DNA from 2 places in the Shewanella carassii genome. Region 2 is predicted to be linked to the other one. Evidence: predicted binding sites of a transcription regulator. Region 2 holds the regulator's gene; the other holds the start of a gene.
What was found. Region 2 encodes MetJ, which represses methionine synthesis genes. Its sites were predicted from a motif close to TAGACGTCTAGACGTCTA; they were not measured.

Region 1: a site for MetJ is predicted at 1,938-1,955, ahead of metK (methionine adenosyltransferase). Genes of this name have one in related genera too.

The regions. Positions count from the first base shown of each region.
Region 1 covers NZ_AP024618.1:3,452,278-3,468,597, reverse strand. Annotated here, with positions in the region: gene K5621_RS15750 (dicarboxylate/amino acid:cation symporter) at 1-683, shown strand, start outside; gene metK (methionine adenosyltransferase) at 743-1,894, opposite strand; gene tkt (transketolase) at 2,340-4,334, shown strand; gene epd (erythrose-4-phosphate dehydrogenase) at 4,466-5,482, shown strand; gene K5621_RS15730 (phosphoglycerate kinase) at 5,570-6,745, shown strand; gene fba (class II fructose-bisphosphate aldolase) at 6,859-7,926, shown strand; gene K5621_RS15720 (aminotransferase-like domain-containing protein) at 8,090-9,505, opposite strand; gene K5621_RS15715 (cytochrome ubiquinol oxidase subunit I) at 9,647-11,044, shown strand; gene cydB (cytochrome d ubiquinol oxidase subunit II) at 11,047-12,054, shown strand; gene K5621_RS20130 (DUF2474 family protein) at 12,038-12,220, shown strand; gene K5621_RS15700 (DUF481 domain-containing protein) at 12,373-13,110, shown strand; gene nhaD (sodium:proton antiporter NhaD) at 13,332-14,786, shown strand; gene K5621_RS15690 (hypothetical protein) at 14,943-15,734, shown strand; gene K5621_RS15685 (hypothetical protein) at 15,727-16,320, shown strand, end outside.
Region 2 covers NZ_AP024618.1:3,810,353-3,826,672, forward strand. Annotated here, with positions in the region: gene K5621_RS17115 (c-type cytochrome) at 1-93, opposite strand, end outside; gene K5621_RS17120 (DUF2955 domain-containing protein) at 383-1,411, opposite strand; gene K5621_RS17125 (HlyD family secretion protein) at 1,420-2,478, opposite strand; gene slyA (transcriptional regulator SlyA) at 2,492-2,956, opposite strand; gene K5621_RS17135 (methyl-accepting chemotaxis protein) at 3,165-5,075, shown strand; gene metF (methylenetetrahydrofolate reductase) at 5,159-6,049, opposite strand; gene K5621_RS17145 (bifunctional aspartate kinase/homoserine dehydrogenase II) at 7,616-10,009, opposite strand; gene metB (cystathionine gamma-synthase) at 10,026-11,186, opposite strand; gene metJ (met regulon transcriptional regulator MetJ) at 11,402-11,716, shown strand; gene K5621_RS17160 (sulfite exporter TauE/SafE family protein) at 11,792-12,535, shown strand; gene K5621_RS17165 (conjugal transfer protein TraF) at 12,543-13,736, opposite strand; gene nrfD (NrfD/PsrC family molybdoenzyme membrane anchor subunit) at 13,887-14,831, opposite strand; gene K5621_RS17175 (4Fe-4S dicluster domain-containing protein) at 14,828-15,400, opposite strand; gene phsA (thiosulfate reductase PhsA) at 15,413-16,320, opposite strand, start outside.

The DNA.
Region 1 (16,320 bases), 360 kb from region 2:
GTGAGTATGGCATGGAGATGCTGTTGCCACTCATTAAGGTGATTGTGGCTGTTTATGTCGGTTGTTTCCTGCATATTGTCGGTTTCTACAGTTTGATATTGAGTGTGTTTGCTCGCCTCAATCCGTTGCAGTTCTTCAAGGGGATCAGTAATGCGATGGCGGTTGCCTTCACCACCTCAAGCTCAGCCGGTAGTCTGCCGGCCAGTATGAAGTGTGCCAGTGAATACTTGGGGGTGAATAAGAAGATCTCCAGTTTTGTGTTGCCACTGGGTACTACCATCAACATGGATGGTACAGCTCTCTATCAAGGTGTGACCGCGCTGTTTGTGGCACAAGCCTTTGGCATAGACCTCACCTGGGTGGACTACATCACTATTATTCTGACCGCGACACTGGCTTCCATAGGTACTGCGGGTGTGCCCGGCGCCGGTTTGGTGATGTTGACTCTGGTGCTGACTACCGTTGGTTTGCCGCTGGAAGGGGTGGCGATTATTGCCGGTATTGACCGTATTCTGGATATGGCCCGCACCGTGGTTAACGTCTCTGGCGACTTAGTGGCTACCACTGTGATCGCCAAATCAGAAGATGAACTGGATATTGAGCACTACAATGCAGACATGGCACAGAGTGCCTTAATTGCAGAGCAGAATGCAGCCTCAGATGGAAAAAAGCTTGAGAGCTGAGTTCGTATAAGTCATAAAAAAACCGCCTTTCGGCGGTTTTTTTAGGTTGGCAGAATCTATTATAGACCTGCATCTGCGCGTAGCGCTTCAGCCTTGTTGGTTTGTTCCCATGGGAACTCGTCACGGCCGAAGTGACCATAAGCGGCAGTGCCTTGATAGATGGGGCGCGCCAGATCCAGCATCTCGGTCAGGCCGTATGGGCGCAGATCGAAGTGCTGACGAACCAATTGGATCAGCAGCTCTTGCGAGACTTTGCCGGTACCGAAGGTTTCCACACTGATGGAAGTCGGTTCGGCCACACCAATGGCGTAAGACACCTGGATTTCACAGCGGTCGGCCAGACCGGCAGCAACTATGTTCTTGGCAACGTAACGGGCAGCGTAAGCGGCGCTACGGTCAACCTTGGATGGGTCTTTACCTGAGAAGGCGCCACCACCGTGACGGGCCATGCCGCCGTAGGTATCAACGATGATCTTGCGACCGGTCAAACCACAGTCACCCATAGGGCCACCGATAACGAAACGGCCGGTTGGGTTGATGAAGTACTTGGTGTCCTTGTTCAGCCACTGAGCAGGCAGTACCGGCTTGATGATGGTTTCCATCACGCCTTCTACCAGATCCGCCTGACTGACGCTGTCGCAATGCTGGGTAGAAAGTACCACGGCATCGATACCGACAATCTTGTTGTCTTCGTAGGCGAAAGTCACCTGAGACTTGGCATCGGGACGCAGCCAAGGCAGAGCGCCGCTCTTGCGTACTTCTGACTGGCGCTTAACCAACTGGTGAGCGTAAGTGATAGGAGCCGGCATCAGCACGTCAGTCTCATTGCTGGCGTAACCAAACATCAGACCCTGGTCACCGGCACCCTGCTCTTTGGGATCGGCGCGGTCTACACCCTGATTGATATCGGGGGACTGCTTGCCGATGGCGTTCAGTACCGCACAGCTGTCGGCATCAAAACCCATATCTGAGTGGGTATAACCAATATCGCGAACGGTTTTACGGGTCAGCTCTTCAATATCAACCCAGGCGGAGGTGGTGACTTCACCGGCCACCAGTACCATGCCAGTCTTGACCAGGGTTTCACAGGCTACACGGGCCTTGGGATCCTGAGCCAGAATCGCGTCGAGTACCGCATCAGAAATCTGATCGGCGATTTTATCTGGATGTCCTTCTGAGACCGACTCAGAGGTAAACAAGTGTTTTGCCATAATTCGGAAAATCTCGTCTTTGGAATTCAAACGTGTAGAAGCATCTACATCTAGACGGCCATTTTAGTTGAATTCAACCTGGATAACACCCCTTGTCGCAAATATTTGTGCGCCAAGACGCAGGAATGGGCGTGAACAACTAAAACCTTTTTTCACTGTTTTCAGCTATTTTGCTGAAATATGAAGGTTAAATTTGTCGCGGTTTCAGTGTTTTTTGTCTGCGATATAGATCCCATGCCTGAAGTGAAAGTTGTTTTTGAGCCTGATTACCGTTCACTTTGTTGGGTGGGTGTTTTGCCTTTGTTGTGTAAGCGTAGGCAGTAGGTGAGCTTGTCGATATCAATGACGACCCGAGAGGGTGAATTTTATTTGCGTCCTTCTGCCCGGTGGGGGAAAATATGGCTCCATTTTGCCCAAGACCTCTAAGAAATAAGCAGGAGAGAGCATGTCTTCCCGTAAAGAACTCGCTAACGCTATCCGTGTTTTAAGTATGGACGCAGTCCAAAAGGCCAATTCCGGCCACCCTGGGGCTCCCATGGGGATGGCTGATATTGCCGAAGTCCTGTGGCGGGATCACCTCAAGCACAACCCTGTGAACCCTCAATGGGCCGACCGCGACCGCTTTGTGCTGTCAAACGGCCATGGGTCCATGCTGCATTACTCATTACTGCATCTGAGCGGTTATGATTTGGGCATTGACGATCTCAAGCAGTTCCGTCAGCTGCACTCTCGTACTCCGGGCCACCCTGAATATGGTTATGCCCCTGGCATCGAAACCACCACAGGGCCTCTGGGTCAAGGCATCACCAATGCCGTGGGGATGGCGATTGCAGAAAAGACTCTGGCGGCTCAGTTTAACCGCGAAGGTCACGATATTGTCGATCACCACACTTATGTCTTCATGGGTGACGGCTGTCTGATGGAAGGTATCTCCCATGAGGCCTGTTCTCTGGCCGGTACTCTGGGTCTTGGCAAACTGATCGCCTTCTGGGATGACAACGGTATCTCCATCGATGGTCATGTTGAAGGTTGGTTCAGCGATGATACTCCCAAGCGCTTTGAAGCCTATGGCTGGCACGTGGTTGCCGGTGTCGATGGTCACGACCCACAAGCTATTAACGCCGCCATTGAAGCCGCCAAGGCTGATCCGCGTCCATCGCTGATCTGCTGCAAGACCGTAATAGGTTACGGTTCTCCCAACAAGTCCGGTTCTCATGATTGCCACGGTGCGCCACTGGGTGATGCTGAAATTGCCGCCACCCGTGAATTCCTGGGCTGGAAGCACGACCCATTCGTGATCCCATCTGAAATTTATGCTGCCTGGGATGCCAAGGAAGCCGGTAAGGCCGCCGAAAGCAGCTGGAACGACAAGTTCGCCGCCTATGAAGCCGCTCACCCTGCGCTGGCCGCCGAGCTCAAGCGTCGCCTCAACGGTGAACTGCCTGCCAACTTTGACGCCGATGCCAAAGCCTACATAGAGCAGCTGCAGGCTAACCCTGCCAATATCGCTTCCCGCAAGGCCTCGCAAAATGCACTGGAAGCCTTCGGTAAAATGCTGCCGGAATTCTTAGGGGGCAGTGCCGACCTGGCGCCTTCCAACTTGACCATGTACTCAGGTTCCAAGCCTATTTCGGCCGAAGATGCCAGCGGCAACTACCTGCACTATGGTGTGCGTGAGTTTGGTATGACCGCCATCATCAACGGTATTGCCCTGCACGGCGGGTTTGTACCTTACGGCGCCACCTTCCTGATGTTTATGGAATACGCCCGCAACGCCATGCGCATGGCTGCGCTGATGAAGGTGCAGAATATTCAAGTCTATACCCACGACTCCATTGGGCTGGGTGAAGACGGCCCGACTCACCAGCCGGTTGAGCAGATTGCCTCTTTGCGTATGACTCCCAACATGAGCACCTGGCGCCCATGTGACCAGGTAGAATCTGCTATCGCCTGGAAATACGCCATTGAGCGCAAAGACGGCCCAACTTCGCTGATCTTCTCGCGTCAGAACCTGACCCAGATGCCACGCAGCGCCGAGCAACTGAATGATGTGGCCAAGGGCGGTTATGTGCTGGTGGATTGCGAAGGCGCGCCCGAGCTGATCATCATTGCCACCGGCAGCGAAGTCGAGTTGGCGGTTAAGGCCCAGGCTGAGCTGGCCGCCACAGGCGCCAAGGTGCGTGTGGTTTCCATGCCATCTACCGACGTATTTGACCAGCAGGACGCGGCTTATAAAGAAGCCGTACTGCCAGCCAATGTCACAAAACGACTGGCCGTGGAAGCGGGCATTGCCGATTACTGGTATAAGTATGTCGGCCTGAATGGCCGCATTATTGGCATGACGACTTTCGGTGAGTCGGCGCCTGCCAATCAGTTGTTTGAGATGTTCGGTTTCACTGTCGATAAAGTAGTTGAAGCCGGTAAGGCTCTGCTCGCCTGAGCCGCGCCTGCCTGATTGGAAATGACTGTGCGGCAACCAGGTAATGGAATGCCGCACAGGAAGTGCAACGGCCTGTCGGGAAGGCAGGCCGCTACCCAATCAGCATCCCTCATTAGAGGAACAGGATCTCCATGATCAGAGTCGCAATCAATGGTTATGGCCGCATCGGCCGTTCAATTCTCCGTGCCTTATACGAATCGGGTAAAAGGCAGCAAATTCAGATCGTTGCCATCAATGAACTGGCCAAGCCCGAGGCCATAGTCCACCTCACCAACTATGACACCACCCATGGTCGCTTCCATAGCCGCGCGAGCCTTGCCGATGGCATGATGCAACTGGGTGACGATAGCATCAGACTGTTGGCCGAGCCGGAGGCGGACAAACTGCCCTGGGGCGAGCTGGATATCGACTTAGTGTTCGAAGCCACCGGCGCCCTGTCTGATAGACAGAGCTGCGAGGCTCATATCCAGGCCGGTGCCCGCCAGGTATTGATAAGTCACCCCTCTTCGGCGGATGTTGACGCCACCATAGTCTATGGTGTCAACCAGGAACTGTTGGCCGCCGAGCACACTGTGGTGTCCAACGCATCCTGTACCACCAACTGTATTGTCCCTGTCATCGATGTGCTGGATCGGCATTTCGGGGTCAAGAGCGGTGCCATTACCACTATCCACTCGGCGATGAATGATCAACAGGTGATAGATGCCTATCACGACGATCTGCGCCGAACCCGCGCCGCCGGGCAATCGATTATTCCGGTCGATACCAAGCTGGCCCGCGGCATAGAGCGTATCTTGCCGCAGATGAAGGATAAGTTTGAGGCTATCTCTGTACGGGTGCCCACTATTAATGTCACCGCCATCGATGTGTCTGTGACCCTCAACGACAGAGTGGATATTGCCAAGGTAAACCAGGTGCTGGAACAGGCGACCCATGGCAGGCTCGAGGGGATTCTGGGCTATACTGATGAGCCTCTGGTATCATGCGATTTTAATCATGATCCGCGCTCCAGCGTGGTCGATGGTACCCAGACCCGGGTCAGTGATGGCCAACTGGTGAAGCTGTTGCTTTGGTGCGACAACGAATGGGGCTTTGCCAACCGCATGTTGGATACGGCATTGGCGATGATCAAGGCCCGCAGCGCCTGAGAGACTGCAACAGATTATTCCAGGGGGCAGGGAAGCTGCCGCCCTTAGTGAAACAGATTTGTTTTTGATTAAGAAGGAAGCGTAAAAATGGCAATTATCAAGATGTCAGAGCTGGATCTTCAGGGTAAGCGCGTGCTGATCCGTGAAGATCTCAACGTGCCGGTGGCCGATGGTGTCGTCACCAGCGATGCGCGTCTGCGGGCGTCACTGCCCACCATCAAGTTGGCACTGGAAAAAGGGGCCGCCGTGATGGTGATGTCCCACCTGGGACGACCAACCGAAGGCGAATACAATGAGGAGTTTTCCCTCAAGCCTGTGGTGGATTATCTGGCCAAGGCGCTGGACTGCCCGGTGCGTCTGGAAAAAGACTATCTGGATGGCGTCGAAGTTGCCCAAGGCGAAGTGGTGGTGTTTGAAAACGTCCGCTTCAACAAGGGTGAGAAGAAAAACGACGAGGCGCTTTCTAAGCAGCTGGCAGCCCTGTGTGATGTCTATGTGATGGATGCCTTCGGTACCGCTCATCGCGCCCAGGCCTCGACTCACGGAGTCGGCATGTTTGCCCCGATAGCCTGCGCCGGCCCATTGCTGGCGGCAGAGCTGGATGCCCTGGGTAAGGCGATGGATAACCCGGCGCGTCCCTTGGTGGCGATTGTCGGTGGATCCAAGGTGTCGACCAAGCTGACAGTGCTTGAGTCTCTGTCCGGCATAGTGGATCAACTGGTGGTGGGTGGTGGTATCGCCAACACCTTTATTGCCGCCGCCGGCCATCCTGTGGGCAAGTCGCTCTATGAAGCCGACCTTATCGATGAAGCCAAGCGCCTGGTGGCCAATGCCCAGAGCCGTGGCGGTGATATCCCTGTGCCTACCGATGTGGTGGTTGGCAAGGAGTTCAGCCCTGCAGCCGTGGCTACCTTGAAGCCAGTGGCCGAGGTTGCCGACGATGAGATGATCTTCGACATAGGCCCGGACAGCGCCGAAGCCCTGGCAGCTATCCTGCAACAAGCCGGTACCATAGTCTGGAACGGCCCTGTTGGGGTGTTCGAGTTCGATCAGTTCGGCGAAGGCACCAAGCGTATCGCTCAGGCGATCGCCGAGTCACCGGCCTTCTCCATCGCAGGTGGTGGTGATACTCTTGCCGCCGTGGATAAATACGGCATTGCCGACAAGGTGTCATACATCTCTACCGGCGGCGGCGCCTTCCTCGAGTTCCTCGAAGGTAAAGAGTTACCGGCAGTGGCCATGCTCAAGGCCCGCGGTAACTGAGCAAAGTCAAAAGAATTATAAAGAAACCGCTCCCGGCTTTGCCGGGAGCATCAAGTTAAATCCAAGCGATAGCGACCTCGGTGAAGCAATTCACCCTATTACTGGAGTAAAAAATGGCCCTTATTTCCCTACGCCAAATGCTGGACCACGCCGCCGAACATGGATACGGTGTCCCGGCGTTCAACGTCAACAACTTGGAGCAGATGCGTGCCATCATGCAGGCCGCCGAAGCCACTGACAGCCCTGTGATTGTGCAGGCTTCAGCCGGTGCCCGTAAGTATGCCCGTCCTCAATTCCTCAAGTATCTTATGGCTGCGGCCCTCGAGCAGTATCCGGATATCCCTGTGTGTATTCACCAGGATCACGGTACCCACCCTGACGTGTGTCAGCGTTCCATCCAGCTCGGCATGAGCTCTGTGATGATGGACGGCTCCTTGATGTCTGACGGCAAGACTCCTGCCTCTTATGAGTACAACGTCGATGTTACCCGCAAGACAGTGGCGTTCGCCCACGCCTGTGGTGTTTCTGTTGAAGGTGAAATCGGTTGTCTGGGTAGCCTGGAAACCGGTATGGCCGGTGAAGAAGACGGTATCGGTGCCGAAGGCACTCTGAGCCACGAGCAGATGCTGACCAGCCCAGAAGAAGCCGCCCGCTTCGTGGCCGACACTCATGTGGATGCCCTGGCCATCGCCATAGGTACCAGCCACGGTGCTTACAAGTTCAGCCGCAAGCCTACCGGCGATGTGCTGCGTATCGACCGCATCAAAGAGATCCACGCCCGTATCCCCAACACTCACCTGGTCATGCACGGCTCTTCTTCTGTACCTCAGGAGTGGCTGCAGATCATCAACCAGTATGGTGGCGCGATCCCTGAAACTTACGGCGTGCCGCTGGAAGAGATTGTTGAAGGCATCAAGCACGGTGTACGTAAGGTTAACATCGACACAGATTTGCGTCTGGCATCTACCGGTGCGGTACGTAAGTTCCTGGCCGAAAACCCAACTGAGTTTGATCCACGCAAATTCCTCAAGGCCTCCATGGAAGCCATGGCCGACATCTGTACCGTGCGCTACGAAGCCTTCGGTTGTGCCGGTATGGGCTCCAAGATCAAGCCGCTGTCACTGCAGGCCATGTACAAGCGTTATCAGACCGGCGAACTGGACCCACAGATCAATCTGTAATCCCGTTCTCTGTATTGAAAGCCCGCATTCGCGGGCTTTTTTACTTTTAGCTTCCAGAGTGTAAATCTGAGGTGGGTGCTAGTTGTTGCGCCTTGGCTGTTACGACACACTTGGGTGATAGGGCTGAGGTTGGCGGAGTGTTATCCGGATGGCTCTTGAGTCATCACAACGCCTTTTTGATAAGCTTGGCTAGGCTGGCGATTGATTGCTCCAACTTTGGCCCGCCAGGCAGTGAGGCGTTGATGCGAAAACAGTGGCTGAACTCCCGGTGCGCCGAGAACATCTGTCCCGGCGCCAGGCTTATTCCTTGCCAGAGTGCCTGGCGATAGAGCTCTGTGGTGTCCCGCTCCTCGGGTAACTCTACCCAGAGAAAATAGCCGCCATCGCCAAAATGCACTCTGACACTGTCGGGTAAGCGGTTCTTCAATGCCTGCCAGGTGGCGAATTTTCGCTGCTCCAGGGTGCGCCTCAATTGTCGCAGGTGGGTCTCATAACTGCGGGTCGACAGGTAATGAGCCAGTGCCAATTGCACCGGGGTGCTGGTGGCCAGGGTGCTCATCAGTTGCAGTTTTTGAATACTGAGCGCCATCTTGCCGGCGGCCACCCAACCGACGCGAAAACCGCCCACCAGAGACTTGGAGAAGGAGCCGCAGTGCAGGGTTCTGTTGTTCGGGTCGAAGGCCTTGGCCGGCAGGGGCTTCTCCTTGCCGAAATAGAGTTCACTGTAGACATCGTCTTCAATCAAAAAGCAGTCGTGTTCCTGCAAGAGTTTCAGCAAACGACGCTTCTTGTCATCGCTCATACTGCAGCCAAGGGGATTTTGAAAGTTGGTCATCAACCAGCAGGCCTTGACCCTGTGAGTTTGCAGCGCTTGGGCCAGAGACTGCAGATCTATCCCTTCCTGGGGATGGGTGCGAATGGCGAGCGCCTTGAGGCCGAGGCGCTCCAGCGACTGCAGGGCGCCGTAGAAGGCGGGGTTTTCTATCACCACCCAATCCCCGGGACGGGTGACCGCCTGCAGGCTCAGGTTCAATGCCTCCAGTGCCCCTGCGGTGATCACTATTTCATCCGGCGAGATGCTCATTCCCTGCGCCGCGTAGCGCTGGGCTATGATATGCCTGAGCGCCGGGTTACCGGGAGGCAGATTGTCCAGAGCGCTGGCGGAATCCAGGGTCTTGGCGCTTGAAATCAAGGCCCGGTTCAACTGTTTGTGGGGCGACAGCCCGGGATCCGGGTAGGCGGAGCCAAACCCCGTGATCCCCGGATCGCGACTGGCCTGCAACACCTCAAAGATAAAGGCGTTGATATCCACCGACTCGGCGCGGGTCACAGCACTGGACTGGTGCAGACCTTGAGGCTTGGGGGCAGCCACTTTCGGGGCGACAAAGTAACCTGAGCGGGGGCGGGATATTATCCAGCCCTGGCTCTCCAACACCTGATAGGCATGCATCACTGTCATCAAACTCATCTGGCTCTGCTGAGTCTGCTCCCTGAGTGAAGGTAAGCGGTCACCCACCTGCCAGACACCGCTCTGTATCTGCTGCCTCAATTGCTGGATCAGGGTTTCATATTTGGCCATGGTTTACTCTGCTTTATTGCCAGTGCCCAGCATAACAATTATTCAATCTGTTATATATAAAATCGTATTTTCTGTATCTATTATAGTTTTGTCTCAGTCCTTAAGATGCCAGCCAGGTTTATTGACCCTTTGAGGTGGTTCATGTTTGGACTGGATGCACTCGAAATGGCACGCATACAGTTTGCCTTCACGGTTTCTTTTCACATTATCTTCCCGGCCATCACCATTGGCCTGGCAAGTTATCTCGCGGTACTGGAAGGGCTTTGGCTCAAAAAGCGTAATCCGGTATACAAGCAGTTGTATCATTTTTGGTCCAAGGTATTTGCGGTCAACTTTGGTATGGGGGTGGTTTCCGGGTTAGTGATGGCTTACCAGTTCGGCACCAACTGGAGCGGCTTTTCCGAGTTTGCCGGCAGTATTACCGGCCCTCTGTTGACCTATGAAGTGTTGACCGCCTTCTTCCTCGAAGCCGGATTTCTGGGGGTGATGCTGTTTGGCTGGAAAAAAGTCGGCGATCAGCTGCACTTCTTCTCCACCTGTATGGTCGCCCTCGGCACCCTAATGTCCATGTTCTGGATCTTGGCCTCCAACAGCTGGATGCACACGCCGCAGGGTTTTGTCATTGAAGCCGGTCAAGTAGTACCGACAGACTGGTTGGCGGTTATCTTCAACCCTTCCTTTATTCCGCGTCTTTCGCATATGGCGGTGGCCGCCTTTATCTGCTGCGCCTTGATGGTGGCGGCATCGGGCGCCTGGCACTTGCTTAAAGGCAACGACAACCCGGCGGTGCGCAAGATGTTCTCCATGGCGCTGTGGATGATCCTCGCCTGTGCACCTTTGCAGGCCTTGCTTGGGGATATTCACGGGCTCAATACCCTGGAGCATCAACCGGCTAAAGTCGCCGCCATGGAAGGCCACTGGGACAACAGCTCAGGGGAGCCGACACCGCTTATCCTGTTTGGCTGGCCCAATATGGAGACAGAAACCACTGACTATGCCCTCAAGATCCCGGCGCTGGCCAGCTTGATCCTGATGCACGACAGCCAGGCCCAGGTGCCGGCGCTGAAGGAGTTTGCCGTGGAAGACAGGCCCAATGTCCCTATCGTCTTTTGGTCATTTCGGGTCATGGTCGGATTGGGCATGTTGATGCTGCTGCTCGGTGTCGTCAGCCTTTGGCTCAGGCGCAGTGGTGGCCTGTACCAGCGCCGCTGGTTTCTGCGCTTCAGTCTGTGCATGGGACCATCGGGACTCATAGCGCTGTTGGCCGGTTGGATAACCACGGAAGTGGGGCGGCAACCCTGGATCATTCATGGGGTAATGCGCACCCAGGATGCGGTCTCCGCCCATGGCGAGCTGCATATGAGCCTGAGCCTGCTGGGGTTCTTTGTGGTCTACAGCCTGGTGTTTGGTTTGGGGTATCTCTATCTGCTCAATCTTATCCGTCAGGGACCCAAGGTCGAGGAAGCCTTATCCGAAAGCCCGGCGTTGGTCGGGCGAATTTCACAGTTTCACAGCGACGAGCTGCATAAGGAGAGCTGAGTATGGGTATCGATCTGGCTGTTATCTGGTTTGTGATTATTATTTTCGCTACTTTGATGTACATAGTCATGGATGGCTTCGATTTGGGCGTGGGGATACTGCTGCCCTTGGTTGAAGACAGGGATGACAAAGATATCATGGTGAACTCAGTGGCACCTGTGTGGGACGGCAATGAAACCTGGCTGGTATTGGGTGGGGCCGCATTGTTCGGTGCCTTTCCGCTGGCTTATGCGGTAATTATCGATGCCTTGGCGATTCCGCTGACCTTTATGCTGGTGGCGCTTATTTTTCGAGGCTTGGCGTTTGAGTTTCGCTTCAAGGCGTTTGAAGGCCACAGAAAAGCCTGGGACAGGGCATTTGCCATCGGCTCTGTGGCAGCGACCTTCTTCCAGGGCGTGGTGCTGGGGGCTGTGATATCCGGTTTCCCCGTCATAGAGCGCAGCTTTGCCGGCTCGCAGCTCGATTGGTTGGCGCCTTTCCCGCTTTTATGCGGTGTCGGGCTGGTGGTCGCTTACGGACTCCTTGGCAGCAGCTGGCTGATCATGAAGACTCAGGGGCATCTGCAGCAACAGATGTTTCTGCTGAGCCGCTCTTTGCTCATAGGCTTGCTGGTGGCCATAGTGCTGGTCAGTATCTGGACGCCTTTGGCACATCCCCAAATCGCCGAGCGTTGGTTTTCGCTGCCGAACCTTATCTTCCTGTCACCCGTGCCTTTATTGACGGCGCTGCTGGGCTGGAATCTGTACCTGGGGCTGCAAAAACAAGATACTTACCAACCCTTTGTGATGACGCTGCTGTTGGTGTTACTGGGGTTCTGCGGTCTTGGGATCAGCATCTGGCCCTACATTATTCCACCGGGCATCAGCATCTGGCAGGCCTCGTCCCCGCCCCAGAGCCAAGGCTTTATGCTGGTGGGAGCCCTGTTCATTATCCCGATTATTCTGATCTATACCTGCTGGACCTATTATGTGTTCCGCGGCAAGGTGAGCGCCGATGATGCCTATCATTAATGCTTTGAGGGGCCGGGCCATCCGGCTGTTGGCCCCCGCTAAGGCTTGGCTCGATAGCCGTCCAGGCTGCTGGATGCTGCTGCTTTGGTGCTTGAGTGTGCTTTCTTTGCTGAGTGTCTCTTCGCTGTTGCGATTGCTGATGTCTGCGGCCGGGTTGAAGGCCTGATTTGTTCGTCCCCTTTGAGGCTAAGCCCGTTATTAGTGTCAGGATTTAGGCCTTTTCTGTGACAAAATGCGAGCTGTTTCGCATTTTGCTACATAGATGTTACTATGGCGCCCGTTTTTTTAGGGGATTGCTTTGAACGGAGATGTACAAGAATGAAAAAACTGCTTAGCGCTGCAGCCATTCTGTTGGTCGCGCCCTTTGCTCACGCTGGGGCTGATTTTGTCGAGGGCGAGAAGACATTTGCCGGTGAGGCTGAGTTGGGGGCAACCCTGACCACAGGTAACACTGAAACCTCTTCGGTGAAGGCTCGCCTGGCGATGAAACACGAACTGGGCAACTGGGAAAACCAGTATCTGCTCGAAGGACTGTATAAGGAAGACTCTGAAGAAGTTACCGCCAAGCGTTACTTTGGTGGTGTTCAGGGTAACTATCGTCTGGATGAGCGCAGCTATCTGTTTGCCAACACCAGTTACGAAGCCGATCCCTTTACAGGTTATGATTACAAGTTCAACAGTGCAGCCGGTTACGGCTACCGTATTTTTCAGGGCAGCAAGAGTTTCCTGGATGCCGAGATAGGTCCAGGTTATCAGTATCAACGCCTGGACAGCGAGCAGAGCGCCATTCTGGGCTATAACTCCGACGCCAGCTGGGTCGCTCACGGGGTGATCAACTATGAATTGGAGATCAGCAAGACCTCTAAGTTCCGTCAACTGTTTATCGCCGACTATGGCGACAAGCTAGATGCCCGCTCCGAGACATCGCTGACCGCCAATATCATAGGTGCGCTGGCGATGAAGTTTGCCGTGATAGTGCGTTATAACAGCGATCCGCTGGATGATAAAAAGAGCACTGACACTGAAACTAACATGACACTGCTGTATTCTTTCTAAAAAAGCCGTGACATAAAAAGTGTGAACCAGATAAAAGCGCCTGCGGGCGCTTTTGTGATCTATGGTTGTTTTATTGCTGTTTTTTGTGCGGTCCTTTGTTCAACCTGTCGCTTATAGGTTGTTCTTGCTCACTTAAATTGCAGAATTTTGCGTTTTATCAAGATTTGCCTTCGGTTTCTTGTGCTAGGTTTTAGCTAATTTCCTACCGAGAGATAATTGAAATGAAGTTGATGCGTTTGCATGGGGGCTGCGCAGCCTTAGGAGGAATTTTGTCCGGACTGTTTTCGCCTGCGGTCCTGGCTAGCACGGAAGCCGTAAACAACCTGAGTCTGACCGACTCAACCGTGGGGTACCTGGCTCTGACTCTGTTTGCCATCGCCTATTTGCTGGTGATGGGGGAGGAGAAGCTGCACCTGAGAAAGTCCAAACCTGTGCTGGTTGCTGCCGGTCTTATCTGGGGCATGATAGGTTATGTCTATACCCAGAATGGCATGTCGGAAGTGGCTGAGGCCGCCTTCAAACACAACCTGCTCGAATATGCCGAACTGTTGCTGTTTTTGCTGGTGGCCATGACCTATATCAACGCCATGGAAGAGCGCCGATTGTTCGATGCCTTGCGTTGTTGGATGATCAGTAAAGGATTTAGCCTGTATCAAATTTTCTGGCTTACCGGTTTCCTGGCCTTCTTCATCTCACCGGTTGCCGATAACCTGACCACCGCGTTGCTGATGTGCGCCGTGGTAATGAAAATGGGCGCCGAAAATCGCCGCTTTATCGTCCTTTCCTGTATTAATATCGTGGTGGCCGCCAATGCCGGTGGTGCCTTCAGTCCCTTTGGGGATATCACCACCCTGATGGTATGGCAAAAGGGTATGGTGCACTTTTCCGAATTCTTTAAGTTGTTCCTGCCCTCACTGGTGAATTTCCTGGTTCCGGCGCTGATCATGAGCCTGTTTATTTCCAGGGAAAAATCTGATGCCTTGGTTGAAAAGGTCTACACCAAGACGGGCGCCAAGCGGATAGTGCTGCTGTTCCTGTTTACCATAGCCATGGCAGTGTGCACCCATTCACTGCTGGGGCTGCCGCCTGTGCTTGGCATGATGACAGGCCTTGGATTGCTGCAGTGTTTTGGTTTCTATCTGAGGAAGAATTTCCCGAAAGCACTGGCAAGAGCGCAGGAGAAGGCGCGCCTGATGCAGGATGAAAAGCGTCTGGAGCAACTAGGTAACGTGGTGCCCTTCGATGTCTTCAGCCGTATTGCCAGAGCCGAGTGGGACACCTTGCTATTCTTCTACGGCGTGGTGCTTTGTGTCGGCGGCTTGGGCTTTATGGGCTATCTGAGTATGGTGTCTCACGCCATGTACACCCAGTGGGATCCCACCTATGCCAATATCGCCATTGGAGTGCTGTCTTCTATCATAGACAACATCCCTGTGATGTTTGCCGTATTGACCATGAATCCGGATATGGCGCTGGGACAATGGTTGCTGGTGACTCTGACCGCCGGTGTCGGGGGCAGTTTGCTATCTATTGGTAGTGCTGCCGGGGTGGCCCTGATGGGCCAGGCCCGCGGGATATATACCTTCGGAGCTCACCTCAAATGGACTCCGGTGATCGCTCTTGGTTACATTGCCAGCATATTAGTGCATCTGTGGATCAACAGCTCGACCTTCTAACAAGGGGGCGAACAGACGGAGACAAAGCCGGTAGGCACTTTGGTGATGTTTCTGTATGAGATTGTTTGTTAAGTTTTTTAATTCTAAATCTCTGCTCTGAGAAGTAGTTCACGCTTCTCGTTAAAAGGATATAAACACCCATGCGGATTATTCTGGATGGGTGTTTTTTTCTTTTATACTGCGTTTATTGTCCTTTATGTGAACAATAGTATGCAGATAGGTTGCTGTTGGTTTGATGCCGATAAAGGCACGCTCAAACACTGTGGTTCACACAAGAGCTGGACACTTTCTTTCGTGGAACAGGTTACGCTGACTACACTGCTGGCGCAGCGAGGACGAGTGGTGTCCCGGATGCAGTTGGTACAAGCTGCCAAACTTCCCCCCGAACAGGTCTTCCTGCTCGAACAAGCCGTAGAAAATATCAAACAATATCTGGGACCAGAGCACGCCGGGCTCTTGGAGCAGATTGATCGAGAAGGTTTTTTGCTACACAACCGCATCACATCTCGCAAGCCTATGCCGCTTTCGCCCAAGGGGCGTACCCTTTGGCGTCATTATTGTTGGATGTTATTTCTCATTATTTTGGCCTTATGGTTTATTTCATCCAGAGTCGGGCCACTCAATTACTTGGAAGTCCCCGATAAGGTGATGGTCGTCTCGCATCCATCCGGTGAACAAGTGTTTTTACGCTTTTATGGTGATCATCAAACCTTGACGTCCATGGCAGGATTTGCCGCTGGGATAGAGGCTTGGATTAAACGCTGTCCGGATAGTCGTTGGCGTACCGTCACTGTATCTCTGTGTGATGAAACCAAAGCCATCAGCCTGATCGCCAGGGGTGAAAATATGGATGGTGACCACATCAAAGCTTATAAACTGACGATGGCACAGATGACGGCCTGCTCTCCTGAGTATGCATGGCTGCAGGAGGCACTAGATTGTGAATGAGCCGATATTCAAGCTGTGGCAACAACTGCAACGACACCGGATTTGGATTATTCAGCTTTTGTTGCTGGCGGTTATTGGCACCGGGATCCTTTGGGTCGATAAGCGGATTTCCAACCACCTCAATCCCCATTTTAACTGTGAAGCGACGCTGATAGACCCATCGTTACCCGATCCCCATTCAGCAGAGAAGAAGCTGAGATTAAGGATCTTCTCCCAGGGTAATAGAGCTCTGATCCGAGTGGGATATCATCATATTGAGCAATCCTGGGTCGATATCGAATTGAGCGGCACCCTCAAAGGGGTTGAAGCCGGTTCTATGAGTTATTCAATCAATCTGGATAAACACCAGGAATGGTTACATGTTGCAGAGGATGAATTGCCCTCCTACTTATTGGGAATGAAGCGTCAAATCAAAAAATCGCTCGAACAAAGCGCCAGTTTGGACATCAAACTGCATGTATTGGAGATGGATGTCTTATCTGATTATGCTTTATTACGGGTGACCCCAGGGGATCATTTATGGGCTTGCCGTATGAGAGAGACTTCGTTCAATGAAGCGGAAACGCCGCTGAACACTTGGTTCAGC
Region 2 (16,320 bases):
TCTCGGGCCCAGTGGCTCAATGCCCTGTCCCTGAGGGCCGTGGCAACTGCCACAAAGCGCAGCCTGTGGTGGCATAGTCGGTTCTGTTGCCATGGCTGTCCCTATGGACTGAGCCAACAGCAGCAGGCCACCAGCGGCGAGCGTGATTGATTTCATCTGTTATCCCCCATTATGAGTAATGGCGAACAGCATAGATCCAAATCACATATATGAGAAGTTTGCGATAAATATCAAAAAATCATGGCGCCTTGGCACAATCCCTATGCCATAAGGTTTACAGCATCGACATGAGTCCAACTTTGAAATATTTGCTTACGATTTTGATTTTATAAAAAACCCTTTGCTAACAATATATTGGATAACGATTATCGTTTACGAATCGCTATTCACCAAAATGCGTCGCCTTAAAACTGTTGAGTAAATGGTGCAACAGATAACAGGCCAACAAGGTGCCAACTATGGCCACCAGAATACTGCTCACGCGGTAGAGAGCGCTGAAGATCAAATCATTACCCGGTGCCAAATACTGACCGAACAGTATCCCTAGGGTGGTCATGGCACCAAAGCCCACCGCCGAGCCACTGGCCTCTTTGACATGGGCCAGGGCAAACAGCAGAGTCCCGAGCCAGAGCATAGGCACGACCAACAAGAGCACACCGGACCAGTCATACAGCAACAACTGCACCGCCATACCATATGCCACCCCGAGCACTGTGCCCATCGCCCGTTTACGGGCATAGTCGAGGGCACCGTTCCAATGCATGGGAAACAGCAACAGCAGAGTGGTAGCCTGCGCCGACATGGAATCGCGCAGATCGAAGGCCTGGAATATCAAGAAGGAAAGAGTGGCAACGCTGGCCCCCATCAGCGCTTCATGGCGCATTCTGTGGGGCTGTTTGGGTCCGGGCACATAGGCGCCGCGAGGTTCAACATCCGGGATCAGCACTGTCATCAGATAAGCAATCAGCACTGACAGTACACTGGCCCAAAAATTACCGAAGATGAGATCGTTAAGATCGGTATCCGGATAACTGGCAAAATGCAGCATGATGCTGAGGCTGATCACCCCGTTGGCACCAAACAGAAACAGGGCGCCGCGGGACATGCAGGCAAAGCGATATAGAAACAGCACGAAGACAATCAAGGTCATCAGTGCCGGATGGCTGCCAAACAAACCGCCTATGATGCCCACCTCAACCCCACAGACAACTGCCGCGGCCAATAACTGCCGCGCCGCATGGCCGTTCATCACTGGTACCAGTCCCAGCAACAGCATGGGGGTGACGGTATAAAACACCCCATAGTTCCAATTCATCAGCTTACAGATCAGAAAGCCGAGGCTGGCGCCGGTGGCTATGCGCAGGCACTGGCGCAACTCATTCTGAGTCAAGGGGTGGTGACGCAGGATCATCGGCCACCTCAATAGATGTAGTGCAGCAAACTAACGGCCTTGATCTGCAGCTTAGCCATGAAACGATAGAAACTATTGTCCGGCAGCAACTGAACTGTGGCTCGGGAACCGGCTGCCAGCATCGGGTGCTCTTCTCCCAGGAGTTCAAGATGCAGCCGCAGACGCTGAGCATCCCGCACCCAACGATCCGACTCGGTCGGCGTCGCCAACATGCCGTTGGCATCGAATTGTCCGGCGCTAACCCCGGCATCACGGCTGCTTACCCTGGCAGGGTAGAGTCTGCCTGGCTCGGCATCGAACGCTACCCAGGCCTCAGTGCCCTGCTCCACGCCCCTGAGAGTTTTCTCACGAAAATCGGCGATGATATCCAATGGTTCGGACACCAAGGCCAATACGGGTTGGCCCTTGTTGGCCATACTGCCACTGGCCAGTTGCAGATTGGTCACTATGCCTTCGTTCTCTGCCAGCACCTTGGTGTAACTCAGATCCAATTCTGCTTGAGCCAAACGGCTGCGGGCCTGGCGCAACTTGAGGTTCTCTGTCCCGGCTGTTCCGCGGGAAACCTTGAGTTTAGCCAACTGCGCCTTAGAAGCGGCCAACTTGGCTAGCGCCGAGCTGGCATCGGTATCAGCCTGATCCTTGAGCTGGCGTGACACTCCATTGCTGGCATAGAGGGCATCCAGGCGCTTGGCCTCACGTAGTTTCTGTTGCAACATGGCCTCATTGGCGCTGACCTCGGCGGCGGCGGCCTCAATGGCGGCATCCAGCTCGGCGTTATCCTGCACCGCCTGCTCCAGCGCCAATTTGGCTTGCTCCAGCGCGAGCTCAAAAGGAGCCGGGTCGATGGCGAAGAGTAACTGCCCGGCCTCTACATGTTGATTATTGGCCACGGCCACAGATTGCACCGGGCCGCTCACTTGGGGCGCTACCTTGACTACAGTGCGGGTCGCCATCGCTTGCGGCGTCAGCGGCATCTCCAAATCCGCCAACATAAAATAGGCGAAGACCAGCACAAAGCCTGCCATGGAAATTTTAACGAGTCTGGCAAATTGTTGATCTGGCGTCATAAAGTCTCTCTCATTACGCTTGCTCTTGCTGCAGCTGATGTTGGGCGTTATCGCAAATCCTGGTGATCACGGCTTCAAAATGGGTTAGCTCATCCGGATCTATGCCTGCCAACAACTTGGCCCGTACCTGGATGATCCTGGCTTCCATGGAGCGAATGACTTCTTCACCTTCAGCGGTCATGGACACGATGCGCGCCCTTTTGTCATGCTCGCAGCTGTGACGGGAGATTAGCCCTTGCTGCTCCAGTTGACCCAGGGTCCGCATCAAAGAAGGCAATTCAATTTCCAGCGACTCGGCCAACTGTTTTTGACTGATGTGATCGCCCATTCGTCTCAGCTTCCACAGCGCGGTCCAGCGAGGATGGGTCAGCCCCAAAGGCGCCAATTCATTGTCGGCGACCATGCGCCATAAGCGGTGTAAACGCCCCAAGCGCTCTCCCAGAGAAGTCTCGGTCAGCTGTTCTATATATCTGTTCATCTTGATTGGCTTATTGGTTAGCAGGCTAAGTATTTTAGCAGTTCAAAAAATCAAGTAAACACCTGAGTGAGAGTCGGATAAATTCGTTCAGAGAAAGCCGGGGAAAAATAGTTAGTTAACGACAAAAGTTTGTTATGTGTCGCAACTGCTTAATAATGGCGGCCATATAATTTCTTCTCGAACCCTGTGACTTAGCCTGGAGGCCGAAGTGTTTTCACAACTGAAAATAGGAACTCGAATCATACTGGGGATCTCGTTACTCTTGATCGCCATGATGAGCTTCATCATGCCCTTGGTACAATCGGAATTCAGTCAACTGATAAACGATTCCGAACAAAGAGAGCTACATGATCTCTACCAAATAGCCAATGCAGAGATAGATTCCTCTGGGAAACTGGCCGAAGCGCTGGCAACCCAGGTCGCTCATACACCTGAGATGCAGCAAGATTTTGCTTATGGTGATCGTGAGGCGCTGAATAACCGCAGCCAACAAGTCTTTAAGCCACTCAAAGAAAACTATTCCGTACAACAATTTCAGTTCCACAAGCCTAGTGCGACCTCATTTTTAAGGGTTCACAAACCGGAAAAGTTTGGCGATGACCTCTCAAGCTTCCGCCAAACCGTAGTAGCAACCAATCAGCGCAAACAAGCCATGAAGGGTCTAGAAAAAGGTGTGGCCGGATTGGGGATCCGCGGCCTGTCCCCCATGAGTTTTCAGGGGCAGCATATAGGCTCAGTTGAATTCGGTATGTCCTTTGGTCAACCCTTCTTCGACACTTTCAAAAAGAACTATCAAGCCGACATCGCCTTGTTAATTCCGGATGGAAGCGGCTACAAACAATTTGGTGGAACCTTCAATACAGAAGTCTTCAACAACGCCAACTTAATGAATCAAGTCCTGCAGGGGACCACAAATAAATCCAATATCGAACTGGGTGGAGTCAGTAACGTACTCTATCTCCATTCCGTAAAAGATTTCTCAGGCCAAGCGATTGGTGTCTTGGCTCTCGCCATGGACCGGACTCACTCAGAAGCCAAGCTATGGCAAATCAAAGTCACCCTGATGACTCTGGGGGGCATAGCGCTATTCGTAGGAGTGATCATCGCCTTCTTTATCGCCCGCAGCATCACCCGCCCCATAGCGCAAACTGCCCGCGCCATGGAGGATATTGCTCAAGGAGAAGGTGACCTCACCAAGCGCATTGAGATCAACAGCAAAGATGAGATCGCCGATCTGGCACGGGCATTCAACCTATTTGTCGGTAAAATTCACCAAACAATGCAGCAAGTCGCTGACGCTACAGACTCATTGGCGACCTCGGCCGAAGAGATGTCTGGTATTACCAATAACAGCCGTCACAGCGCCGAGCAACAGCAAAGAGAAACCGAACAAGTGGCCACTGCCATGAATGAAATGGCTGCCACGGTTCAGGAAGTCGCCCAAAATGCTACCGTTGCCGCCGACTCTGCAGAATCTGCAGATGAAGCCACAGATGCAGGCAATCGCTTGGTAGAAAGAGTGATCAATATGATGGAAGGCTTGGTTGCAGAAACGCAGAGAGCAACCGAAGCGATAGATCAATTAGAGCGGGATACTCAGTCCATCGATTCTGTATTGGAGGTCATCCGCAACATAGCCGATCAGACCAACTTACTGGCTCTCAATGCCGCCATTGAAGCGGCTAGAGCCGGAGAGCAGGGACGAGGTTTTGCCGTTGTCGCCGATGAAGTGCGCACTCTAGCGAGCCGCACACAGACATCGACAACCGAGATTCAGCAGATGATCGAAACCTTGCAACAGGGAGCCAAATCCGCCGTTGTCGTCATGCAACAAAGCAACAATACCACTGCGGATTGCATGACCGAGGTCCGGGGCGCCGGAACGGCATTGGATCAGATCAGAGATGCCGTTTCTGCCATTACCCAGATGAATATCCAGATAGCCAGCGCCGCCAATGAGCAGTGCGCCGTCTCGGCCGAGATCAATCGTAACCTTACCAATATCAATGATGGTGTGGCTCAGGGCAGTGAAAGTGCAGCCCAGATAGCCGTTGCCGGTGAAGAGCTGGCGCAGCTGTCGGTACGCCTCAAACAGCTGATTGGCCAATTCAAGGTCTAACCCTTTCACTAAAAACACACTAAAGACAAGCCCACCAAAATGGTGGGCTTCGTTTTTATCCGCTTAGCCGTTATCAAAGGCCTTCACTTGCCGGGGCGTACTCCCAGCGTATGACAGATGGCATAGGTGAGCTCGGCACGGTTCAGGGTATAGAAGTGGAAGTCTTTCACCCCTTCACGGGAAAGTACCTTGACCATGTCGATGGCCACGTTGGCCCCCACCAGCGCCCGGGTTGCGGGGTCGTTATCCAAGCCTTCAAACTGGCTATGCAACCATCCCGGCAAAGACACATTGGTCATGGCGGCGAAACGCTTAAGCTGGTTGAAGTTGCCCACAGGCAATATTCCGGGAACAATTTCCACATCAATGCCGGCGGCCACACAACGGTCGCGGAACCTGAGATAAGACTCCACATCGAAGAAAAACTGGGTGATGGCACGGCTGGCACCGGCCTCAATCTTGCGCTTCAGGTTGATAAGGTCGGCCTGGGCATTGGCCGCATCCGGATGCACCTCTGGATAGGCGGCCACCGAAATATCAAAGTCGGCGACCGAGCGCAGCAAACGCACCAGATCAGAGGCAAAACGTGTCGGCTTGGGGCTGCCTTCCGGCAGATCGCCTCGCAGCGCCACTATGTTACGAATACCGCTGTTCCAGTAGTGACGCGCCAACTCCAGTAACTCTTCATCACTGGCATCTACCAGCGTCAGGTGCGGCGCCGCCACCAGCTCGGTTTCCTGCTGGATCCGCTCGATCACGCTGTGAGTGCGATCCCGCACTCCTGAGTTGGCACCATAGGTGACAGAAACAAACTTGGGATTCAGTGGCTCCAGGCGCTGAATTGAGTTCCACAATAAGGTTTCCATCTCAGGCGTTGAGGGCGGAAAGAACTCGAAAGAAACATTAATGTCGCCGTTGAGCTCGGACAAACTCTGGTTCAGCGAGTGCGCATGTTGTGCGTGATGAAAAGCCATTGAAACTCCCTCAACTGTCTATCTGGACGTTTGGACGTCTACATGTCCACATACTAGAGAAACTATCATTGAAGTCAAGCCCAAAGATGGCTTCAAAGGTGTATTTATCTTAATCGGTATAAAAGCCACTAATGAGTGTTTCTGCAAAGCCTCAGTTTTGCACCTGGGAGAGCTTTCGCACAGGTGATCCTGTGACTGGAAAATAGGCGTATGTCTGCAAATCGCTCAAATATTTCAAGCTGCTCAGGACTAACAGAGTTGCACCGATTCCCCCTCGGTGTCGCCGAAAGCCGTTGGCGCAAATAACGTGGCTGAGGGCGAATGCTCGCCGGTGGCGAGTGTGCTTATGAGCGCGAGCCAAGGAAGGCGAGCTGGCCTTTATCCATGGAAGGATTTGGATGCCGAAGCAGCGACAGTCGAATCAGGGGCGAGTGTCGCCTAGCGACGAGCTCACGAGCGCGAGACAGGATGTTGAGCTGGATAAGAGTCACATGGATGTGACTCTGAGCGTCTGAAGCGGTAGTTATTTGCGCCATTAGGCCAAGAGGCTTTCGACACCGTGTGGGGCGGCAAGGGAGATCCAAGAGGGGATTGCTGTTGATCCCTTCTTGGTCGGGTGTGGGGCGGCGAGTGTCGTCTAGCGACAAGCTAACGAGCGAGAGCCAGGGATGGCGAACTGGCCCTTGTGCATGGAGGCATTTACACCACGACTTTAGGCCGCTGGTACAGCGGCTATCATAGCTTCCAACTAAGAGTATCTAAGTTAGTATTGGCCGAGCTTCCGGCGACGGATGTTACTCATTGCCTGCCGCAGGCTTATGCACAGGCGATCCTGTGACTCGCTGCGAGTACATCCCTGTAAGCTCTGCCTCGCCATCCCTGGCTCGGAAGGTCACAGTCCCGCCTGTGCCTGGAAAATAGGCGTATGTCTGCAAATCGCTCAAATATTTCAAGCTACTCCATTTTCACAGAATTACACCGACTCCCGCTCGAAGCGGCCGCAGGGCGTTGATGACAATCGCGTAGCGAGGCATGGATGCCGAAGCAGCGCCAGTCGAATCAGGGGCGAGTGTCGCCTAGCGACGAGCTAACGAGCGCGAAACAGGATGTTGAGCAGGGCCAGAGTCACATGGATGTGACTCTGAGCGTCTGGCGCGATAGCGAATTGGCATCATAAGCACAAGGGGTTGTCCGCTGCGTCGCGGGTCGCTGGGGGTTTGGAAAGGGGGCGAGTCGATACAGCCCCCTTTCCTCGGGTGTGGGGCGGCGAGTGTCGCATAGCGACTGGCTACGAGCGAGAGCCAGGGATGGCGAACTGGCCCTTGTGCATGGATGCACTTGCTCCACGACTTTAGACCGCTGGCACAGCGGCTAGCATGGCTTTAAGCCAAAACTCACCAATAAACTTGATCTCAGCTTCCAGCTAAACCGCAAGCCCATCACCTGCGGTGCGGATAGGCTGAAAGCCCGAATACCGTGAAGGACAGGACGTCCGAGAACGGCCACTCACACAGGCTTTTCCTAGCCAGAAGCCCACCGGCTTCAAATATGACGCCAATACCAACCCTACTCCTGCAGCAGATCGCGACAGATCTGCACCAGATCCGACTGTACTGCCGCGGCAGTCACTTCCCTACCTGCACCTGGGCCGCGAATGATCAGCGGATTACCCTGGTAGAAGGCCGAGCGGATGACAAACACATTATCTCCCGGGGTCAGATTGGCGTATGGATGTTGACGCTCGACCCACTGCAGAGAGACTTCGGCGTTAACCCGACCATCTTGCTGCTCCAGTGAAGCCACATAGCGCAGCACCTTGTTTTGCTCGGCCGCGGCGGCAAACTGCTGCGCGAGAGTGGCATCCAATTCGGGGATCCGCTGCAAAAACTCATCTAGCGGAATATCGGCCAGCGCCTCAGGCACCAGAGAGCTTAAGCGAATATCCTCAAGCTCTAGTTCCAAACCTATTTCACGAGCCAAAATCAACAGCTTACGCTGCATGTCACGCCCGGAAAGATCGTCCCTGGGATCTGGCTCAGTAATCCCCAGCTCTTTGGCCTGCAACACCAGCTCGGAGAAAGGTTTGATGCCATCGAAATGCTCAAACAGCCAGCAGAGCGTGCCGGAGAAGATACCGCCGACAGCCTCTACCCTGTCGCCGCTGTTGTGCAAATCATTGAGCGCGTGCTGCACCGGCAGCCCGGCGCCGCAACTGGCGTTGTAACGCCAGAACAGTCGGCGGTTACCCAACTGCTGTTTCAGCTCGCGGTAGAAAGGCAATGGCCCAGAGCCGGCCAACTTGTTGGCACTGACCATATGAATGCCACGGGCAAAGAACTCAGGATACTGCAGTGTCAGTCCGGCGCTGGCACTGATATCCAGCGCCACCAGTTCATCGGCTTGCAGCAACGCAAGCTGTTCGAACAGATGTTCATACTGCCAAGGGGTGGCTTCGGCTTCAAACCTTGCCTGCCAGTCTTCCCCAACGATCCCTTCATTGCAGATCCAGGCACGGCTCGAACTCGCCAAGCCCAGGAGTTCAACACTGGCTTCCAGCTCACGTTTGAGGCCGTCGCGGGCTCGGCTAAATAGTTCCACCCAGGCTTCGCCTATGTTACCCACCCCCAGCAGAATAACGCCTATGCGTTTGCGGGGGCCGGCGCAGCGCCTGTGCACCTTCTGGGTCAGCAGGTTCACCTGCGATTTAGGCACCAGGGTGACCAGGCTGAGTTGGTCCTGATACAGAGGCCGCGCTTCACGGCTCAGCAAGCGGGCAAAGCTGCGGCGATAACTGCCGGCGCCACTGCTTACCAGCGCCACCAGCCCAAGCTCTCTGTCCTCGGTAATGCTTTGAATTTTGAGCTCGGATGTCTGCGCTTCCAGTAACTGCCAGACTTGGCGGGATAATTCGGGAGTAAAGGCCAGCTCCAGTTTGTGTTGTCCCTGAGACCAGTAAGCCAGCGGGTTCAAACCCGCCTCATTGAGCGCATCAAGCGTCTGAGCCTGGGTGCCATTGAACTCCAGGCTCAAGAGGGACACCTGATTGAGATTGGTCACCACAGGGGCGCTTGCAGCATCACTCTTGGGGGCTATCAGGGTAAAGTCGGTATGCGAGGCGTAGCTCGAACGCACCGCCAGGCTGACCTCGGTATCAAACAAAGGCTGCAGGGTACGGCAATGCAGTACCGGGGAGCCGAGCCGCGCCAGGCGGTCGGCCTCAGCCAGCGACATACTGCTCAGCAACCTGGCATCGGCAATCTTGTTGGGATCGGCATTGAACACCCCTTCGACATCTGTCCAAATGGTCACCCTGTCGATATCGGCCAGGCTGGCTATCAGGGTGGCACTGAAGTCGGAGCCGTTGCGACCGAGCAGCAGAGTTTCGCCTTGGCTATTGGCGCAGATAAAGCCGGTGATCACCAGACGCTCATCGGGATGCTCGGCCAGCAGCCGCTGCACCCTTTCGCGGGACTCATCGAGGCGAATCCTGGGTACTGCGCCCTCATCGGCAATCAACAAGCTGCGGGCATCCACATGGGAAGCGGCGACACCAGACTCCCGCAGCAGCGCCGCCATCAGTCTGGCCGACCAGCGTTCACCGAAACCCACCACCTGATTGCATTGGTATTCGCTGAGTTCAGGCAAAGACAATAAACTGGCCAGTTGCGCCTTATCTGTAGACAGACGCTCCCGCAGTTGACGTGCCTGTTCATTGCCCAGCAGCTGTTCAATCAGATTTTGCTGATAGCCGACAAGCTCCTGTAGCTCCTCCTGCCACAGAGCGCCCGACTCCTTCAGGTTCAACAGTTTATAGAGAAAATTAGTACTCTTGCCGGCGGCGGAAACCACTACAAGATCATCGGCATGACCATGGGTCAGCAAAATATGGGCGACCCGTCGGTAGCAATCGGCATCGGCGAGACTGGAACCGCCAAACTTATGTAGGTGACAACGTGCCATCTCAAGCTCCTTCAATTCAACAGTTTGCGGCTGCCGCCAATCCGGCGGCGATATCGTCTAGCAGATCCCGGCTATCTTCTATGCCCACAGACAAGCGAATAAGCGTATCTTTAATACCGGCTTCGGCGCGAGCCTCACTCGTCATGGCTCTGTGGGTCATGGTGGCGGGCACGGCCACCAGGCTCTCAACCCCTCCCAGGCTCTCGGCCACGGAAAACAGCCTGAGCGCGCCGAGGAAGGCAACCACCTGCGTCTCATCGCCCTTGAGTTCAAAACTCAGCATAGCGCCAAAGCCACTCTGCTGCCTGGCGGCAATCTCATGACCAGGGTGACTCTTAAGCCCCGGATAATAAACTTTGTCTACCACCGGGCTCTGGCTCAGCAGCGCCACTATGCGCTCGGCATTGGCCTGATGCTCGCGGATCCTCAGCGCCAGAGTACGCAGGCCTCGCAGGGTCAAGTAGCTATCGAAGGCGCCACCGCTCAGCCCAAGCGTGTTGGACCACCAGTGCAGCTGCTCTGCCAGTTCGGGATCTTTGGCAATCACGGCGCCGCCCACCACATCGCTGTGGCCATTGATGTATTTAGTGGTCGAGTGCACCACTATGTCGGCCCCCAACAGTAAAGGCTGTTGCAGCGCCGGCGATAAAAAGGTGTTGTCGGCCACCACCAATGCCCCCTGCTGGTGGGCCGCCTCGGCAATGGCGGTGATATCCACAACCCGCAGCAGCGGATTAGATGGCGTCTCGAGCCACACCATGCGCGGCTTTTGCGCCAGGGCAGCGGCGAGTGCTTGCGGGTCGGTTTGATCCAAAACCTGCAAACGAAACTGGCCCTTGGCGGCCAGATGGGTGAACAACCTATAGCTACCGCCATAACAGTCATGGGGCACCAACAAGAGGTCATCCGGCCCCAGCAGGTTGACCACCAGAGTAATGGCCGCCATGCCGGTCGCTGTAATTGCCGCACTGCAACCCTGTTCCAGCTCCCCCAAGGCATCCCCCAGAATGGAGCGGGTAGGATTACCCGAGCGGCTGTAATCAAAGGCTCTTGGCTGAGTGTGCCCCTCAAAGGCATAGTTGGTCGACAGATAGATGGGTGGCACCACGGCCCCGTGCTGGCTGTCTGATTCGATGCCCTGCCGGACCGCTGTGGTTGCTAATCGCCGCTCTGTCATAATCGACTCCTGAATGCTGAGGTTCGACACCATAAAGATGTCTGGACGTCTAAATCTAACCAATGACTATCCAGCCGTCAATAGGCATCAAGACGTTTGGACGTCCAAATGTATGGATTTCTGTTCATATTGCACAGATTTTGCAGGCAATCATTTGACTGTATCCTGTAAGGGTTTAAAATCTGCTGCGAATTAGTGAGATCACAGGTGAATCAATGACTGAATGGAATGGCGAATACATCAGCCCTTATGCCGAACACGGCAAGAAGAATGAGCAAGTGAAAAAAATCACTGTCTCTATTCCGTTGAAGGTACTGAAAGTATTGACCGATGAGCGCACCCGGCGCCAGGTAAACAACCTGCGGCACGCCACAAACAGCGAACTGTTGTGCGAAGCCTTCCTGCATGCCTATACCGGCCAGCCACTGCCCAATGATGAGGATTTGTCCAAAGACAAACCAGACAGCATCCCGGAAGAAGCCAAACGCATGATGGATGCCATGGGCATTGAATGGGAAGACATGGAATAAGTGTCTTATTCCTCTGAATTATCTTATTGTTGAACAAGGATCGCTGCGCGATCCTTTTCTTTTGGGAGCTTGCGAATGCTGTCACTGATAGATCCCGTCACCCTGTTGCTGGCATCCCTGATCATATTTACCGGCGCCCTGACCCAGTCGCTGATAGGCTTTGGCCTGGCCGTGGTAGCCACACCTTTGCTGTATATCGTCGATCCGGAACTGGTTCCCGTCCCTGTGATTGTGATGGGATTTTCTATCGCCCTGTTGACCTTGATACGCGAACGCGGCCACCTGGAATTCAACGGCTTGCAATATGCCTTGCTGGGACGACTCCCCGGCGGCCTGATTGGTGCCACCCTGTTGTTGCTGGCACCGCAACCGATTATGGGCTTGACCATAGCCCTGATTGTGGCCGTGGCCGTATTTCTCAGCTTCAGAAAATACAGCATTAAGATCAACCGCCTCAGCCTGTTTATTGCCGGGGTATTTTCCGGGATCTTCGGTACCGTGGCGGCCATAGGTGGACCACCTATGGCTCTGCTGCTGGCGGGTAAGGATGCCAGTCAGTTCCGCGCAGCGCTGTCGGCCTTCTTCATCTTCAGCTCCTTGATAGCCTTGATCATTCTCGGCTGTTTTGGCCTCTTGACCCTAAAGCATCTGTGGCTATCGCTGTTGCTGCTGCCTGCGGTATTTATTGGTTTTCTGGTCGCTGGCCGTTTGGTGGGCCGGGTGGATAAAGAGAAGACCCGCAGCTTAACCTTGGCGCTATGCACCCTGAGCGCCCTGTTGCTGACTATCAAGTCAACCCTGGCGCTCATCAACGGTTAAATCGCTGTTAGAAGTGATAGCTGGTTTGCAGTACTCCGCCTATGGCATCGTCACTGCCAAACATACCGGTGAGATCCAGCCGGAAGCTGTTGCCTATGGCGAACCCTGTCCCGAGTGAGTAGAGATCGGCGCTGTGATCATTGAGATCCTGGCGATAACCGAGCCGCAAAGCAACCCAGTCGGTAGGCCGGTATTCACCGCCTAAACGCCAATAGCGGCTGCCCTCAAGCTCGGCAAACTTGTCGTTGTCGGTAAGATCCAAGTCGCTGCTGAGCGAAAAAGCCGCCCAGTCATAGGCCACCCCGGCGGTAACCATAGGTTTCACCTGATAGGTAAGCTGCACGCCGCCGGCCTCTATGCTGCTTAAGTCCCGTTTGATGAGGTTACGACCGCTGACACCGATAACCAAACCATCCAATGGCTGGAATGCCAGGCCAAGATCCAGGTTAAAGCCTGAATCATCACTACGATAATCATCGTCGTTGAAGTCATCGGCATCGAAGTTATTGGCGCTGACGGCATAGTTGAAACTATCCAGCCGTTGCAGCTTGGGAGTGACTCCCACTGTCACCGGCATGTTGACGATAGATAGCGGATAGCTCACGGCAACCCCGAGCTCGGAAACCGCCCCGGCTACCACTCGCCCCTGGGAGGTCAAATCTTGGATTTCCGGCGGGTTATTGGGATCCAGATTATCCAGGGTATCAATATCTGCAGCGGCGATTTCGGCTATCCCCAGAGCATCGAGATAACTCTTGAACACAAAGGCATAGCTAAAACCATCCGAGGGCATGACCAACGCCATATTGATACCGGCACTAACGTAGGCGCTATTGCCCTGCAGCGATTGCAAGTCACCACTGAGGCGCTTTCGGTAGTCATCGATAGCCGCTGTGTCGGCGGCGTCTATGGCATTGACCAGAGCGTCATAGTTATCCTGCAGGGCGTCAAACTTATCGATCATCTGATCTTTATCGGCGCCATCGGCGCCTATGGTAGGAATGAGTAAACTGAAGTCACTGCTGCGGCGCGAGGGCAAAGCCAGCAGCGCCGGATTGGAAAAGGCCGCCGCCTCACGATTACCGGCCGCCACGGCAACGCCGCCCATGGCATCGGAGCGGGCCTCATAAACATCTTGCGCTGCCAGCGTCAGCGTACTGGCAAGCCCCGTGGTAAGCAGTGTCAACAGACTCAGTTTCATCTCATCACCCTCTTGTTTTTATCTATAACCTGACACAAGCGGTTATCTGGGTTAAAGATAGTCCAAATCTCGATGAAACTATGACATCAAACACAAAAAAGCCCGTATCAAATGATACGGGCTGAGGCAAAACAGGTTCAGAGGTGCTTGTTAACCAAGATAGCTCTGACCTGCATAGAGAATGAAGTGTCTAAGTGCCAGCACCCCGGTCAGACTGCAGCAGGCTACCGCCAACATGGCGCCCTTGGTGTGACGGGTACTCGCCGGTAGCAACAACATGGAAAGCAGTGGGATCCCAAAACCTATACCCACAACTCCAATCCAGAACACACTGGCCCAGACGCCACTTGTCAATGATGCCAGCGCCGCGGCGGCGGCACCGCCCTTGAAGTAGAGCGCGCAGAACAGCATGAACAGGAACAGAATTTCTGTCGCCATTATGGGCAGTTCCAGGCCATGCATCCGTCCCAGCTGCGGGCAGTGCTTGTCTGTCTTGAACAGCAGCAGCGCCACTACCGCATTGGCGGCCGCACCGGCCGACAAGCCGGACACCAGGAACAGCGCCGGTAATACGGCAGTGTTCAGCATGGGATAGGCATTCATGGCGGAGATCAGGAAGCCGGTATAGGCCCCCACGACAATCGCCAGCACGAACAGCAGCACTTCCATGGTCTTGCGCAGGCCAGTCAGTGATTCTGCAATCCCTTTAAGGAAGCCCAAACCCCAGTTACCGAGATCATCTTTCAGCACGACCAGCGCATAGGCAAAGGTCAGCGGAATATAGGCCAGCAGCGCCAACACCCCGATGGACATCACGGAGGTCAGGTTGTAGTTGATCAGGATCAGCCAGAAGTGGAACGGTTTGGTCAGGTCAAACACCAGACACACCATCCCCAGACAGATGGCCACGGGTGCTATCAAGGCTGCCGCCTTGAGAAGGCCGCTATCCCCCTCTGTCTTGTTTTGTACCCAACGCAGCCCGATCCCAATCAGCAGACTGCCCGCCGATAACCCAGCCAAGAAGAGGTAAACCGCAATGACCCAGTTCCAGGTTACAGGGTCGTATTGTGTCATATCGCCCCAAGTATTGTTCATGATTGGATCCCCCCTCTCTTGACAGGAATACGGTAGATTCTGGGTTTAGTCCCCAGATGGGTCTTGTCCTGATAAGTCACGCGGGTGTTGAGCAGAGTCGCCACCTCGCTACCGGCCTCGTTGGCATCACCAAACACCAGGGCATCGGTAGGACATACGGTCACACAGGCGGGTTGTTCGCCTCGAGCCAGACGTGTGTCCTTACAGAAGTTGCACTTGTCGGCCACCTTGGTTTCCGGGTTCATAAAGCGCACTTTGTAGGGGCAGGCCGCCACACAGTACATACAGCCGACACACTTCTCCGCCTTGATGGAAATAATGCCGTCCTCGCCCACATAGGCCGCCCCAGTAGGACAAACCTTGACGCAAGGGGCATCTTCACACTGCTGACAGGACACCCTGTGATACTTGAAGTGCAGATGCGGCGCATCACCAAATGGGCCTTCTACCCGTACCTGCAGGCGGGTTACGCTCTCAGGTACACCATTTTCGCTGCGGCAGGCGACGTTACAGGCCTGACAGCCGATGCACTTATTCTCGTCGTGCACCATCACATATCTTTTAGTCATCTTCGCCTCCCCTTATGCCTTTTCCAGCTTCACACCTGTGGTGTGTACGTTCATACCGCACACAGGTGCAGTCACGTTGGGCAGCAGGTTACCGCAGTGCACACCTTTGCCGGTCGCCCGTGCCAGCTCCTTGTTCTTGGAGCCAAAGCCCATGTAGGCGAACACTGTGTCGGGACGTATACCCTTGGTCACCAGCGCATGACCCTCTTCACTACCGACACTGGACGTGAGGCGAATGGCATCCCCATTCTCAATGCCATGCTTGGCGGCTGTGTCAGGGTGGATCCAAACGGCGTTGTCGGACATTAGGTTGGCCAGCATAGGCACATTGTGGGTCGCGCCATTGGTATGCACCGCCACCTTGCCCTGAATAAAGTAGAGCTCGTCCGGCTGTTTCAGGGTCACTTCACGATAGGCGATAGTGCCGCGTCCAGGCGCCATGCCTTCCACCTTGGCGGAGGTCAGTTCAATCTTACCGCTGGGGGTCTTGAACTTGAGCGCGCTGCCGTAAGTACCGTCTTCATCCATGGCTCTAGCGTTGGGGTAGGCGGCGACAAAGTCGGCTACCATCTTGGGTTCACGCAGCATCAGCGGTTTGCCGTAGCTGACAAAACCCTTGTCCTTGATATGCTGCAGCAGCTGGGCGTCTTTATTCACCTGCAGGAATTGCAGGGTTTCCATGTTTTCCCAGGGATAGTACTGCTCCAAGCCCATCTCTATGCCCAGTTCACGGAAGATTTGCCAGGAAGGCTTGGCATCGCCAATCACATCCACCACTTGCTGACGCAGGTAGTAGGCCGGGTTCTTGCCGGACTTGTCGGCGACTTCTTCATCCCGCTCCAGGTAAGTACACTCGGGCAGTATGATGTCGGCCCAGGCGGCGGTTTCACTGATGTAAACATCACAGGAAACCACAAACT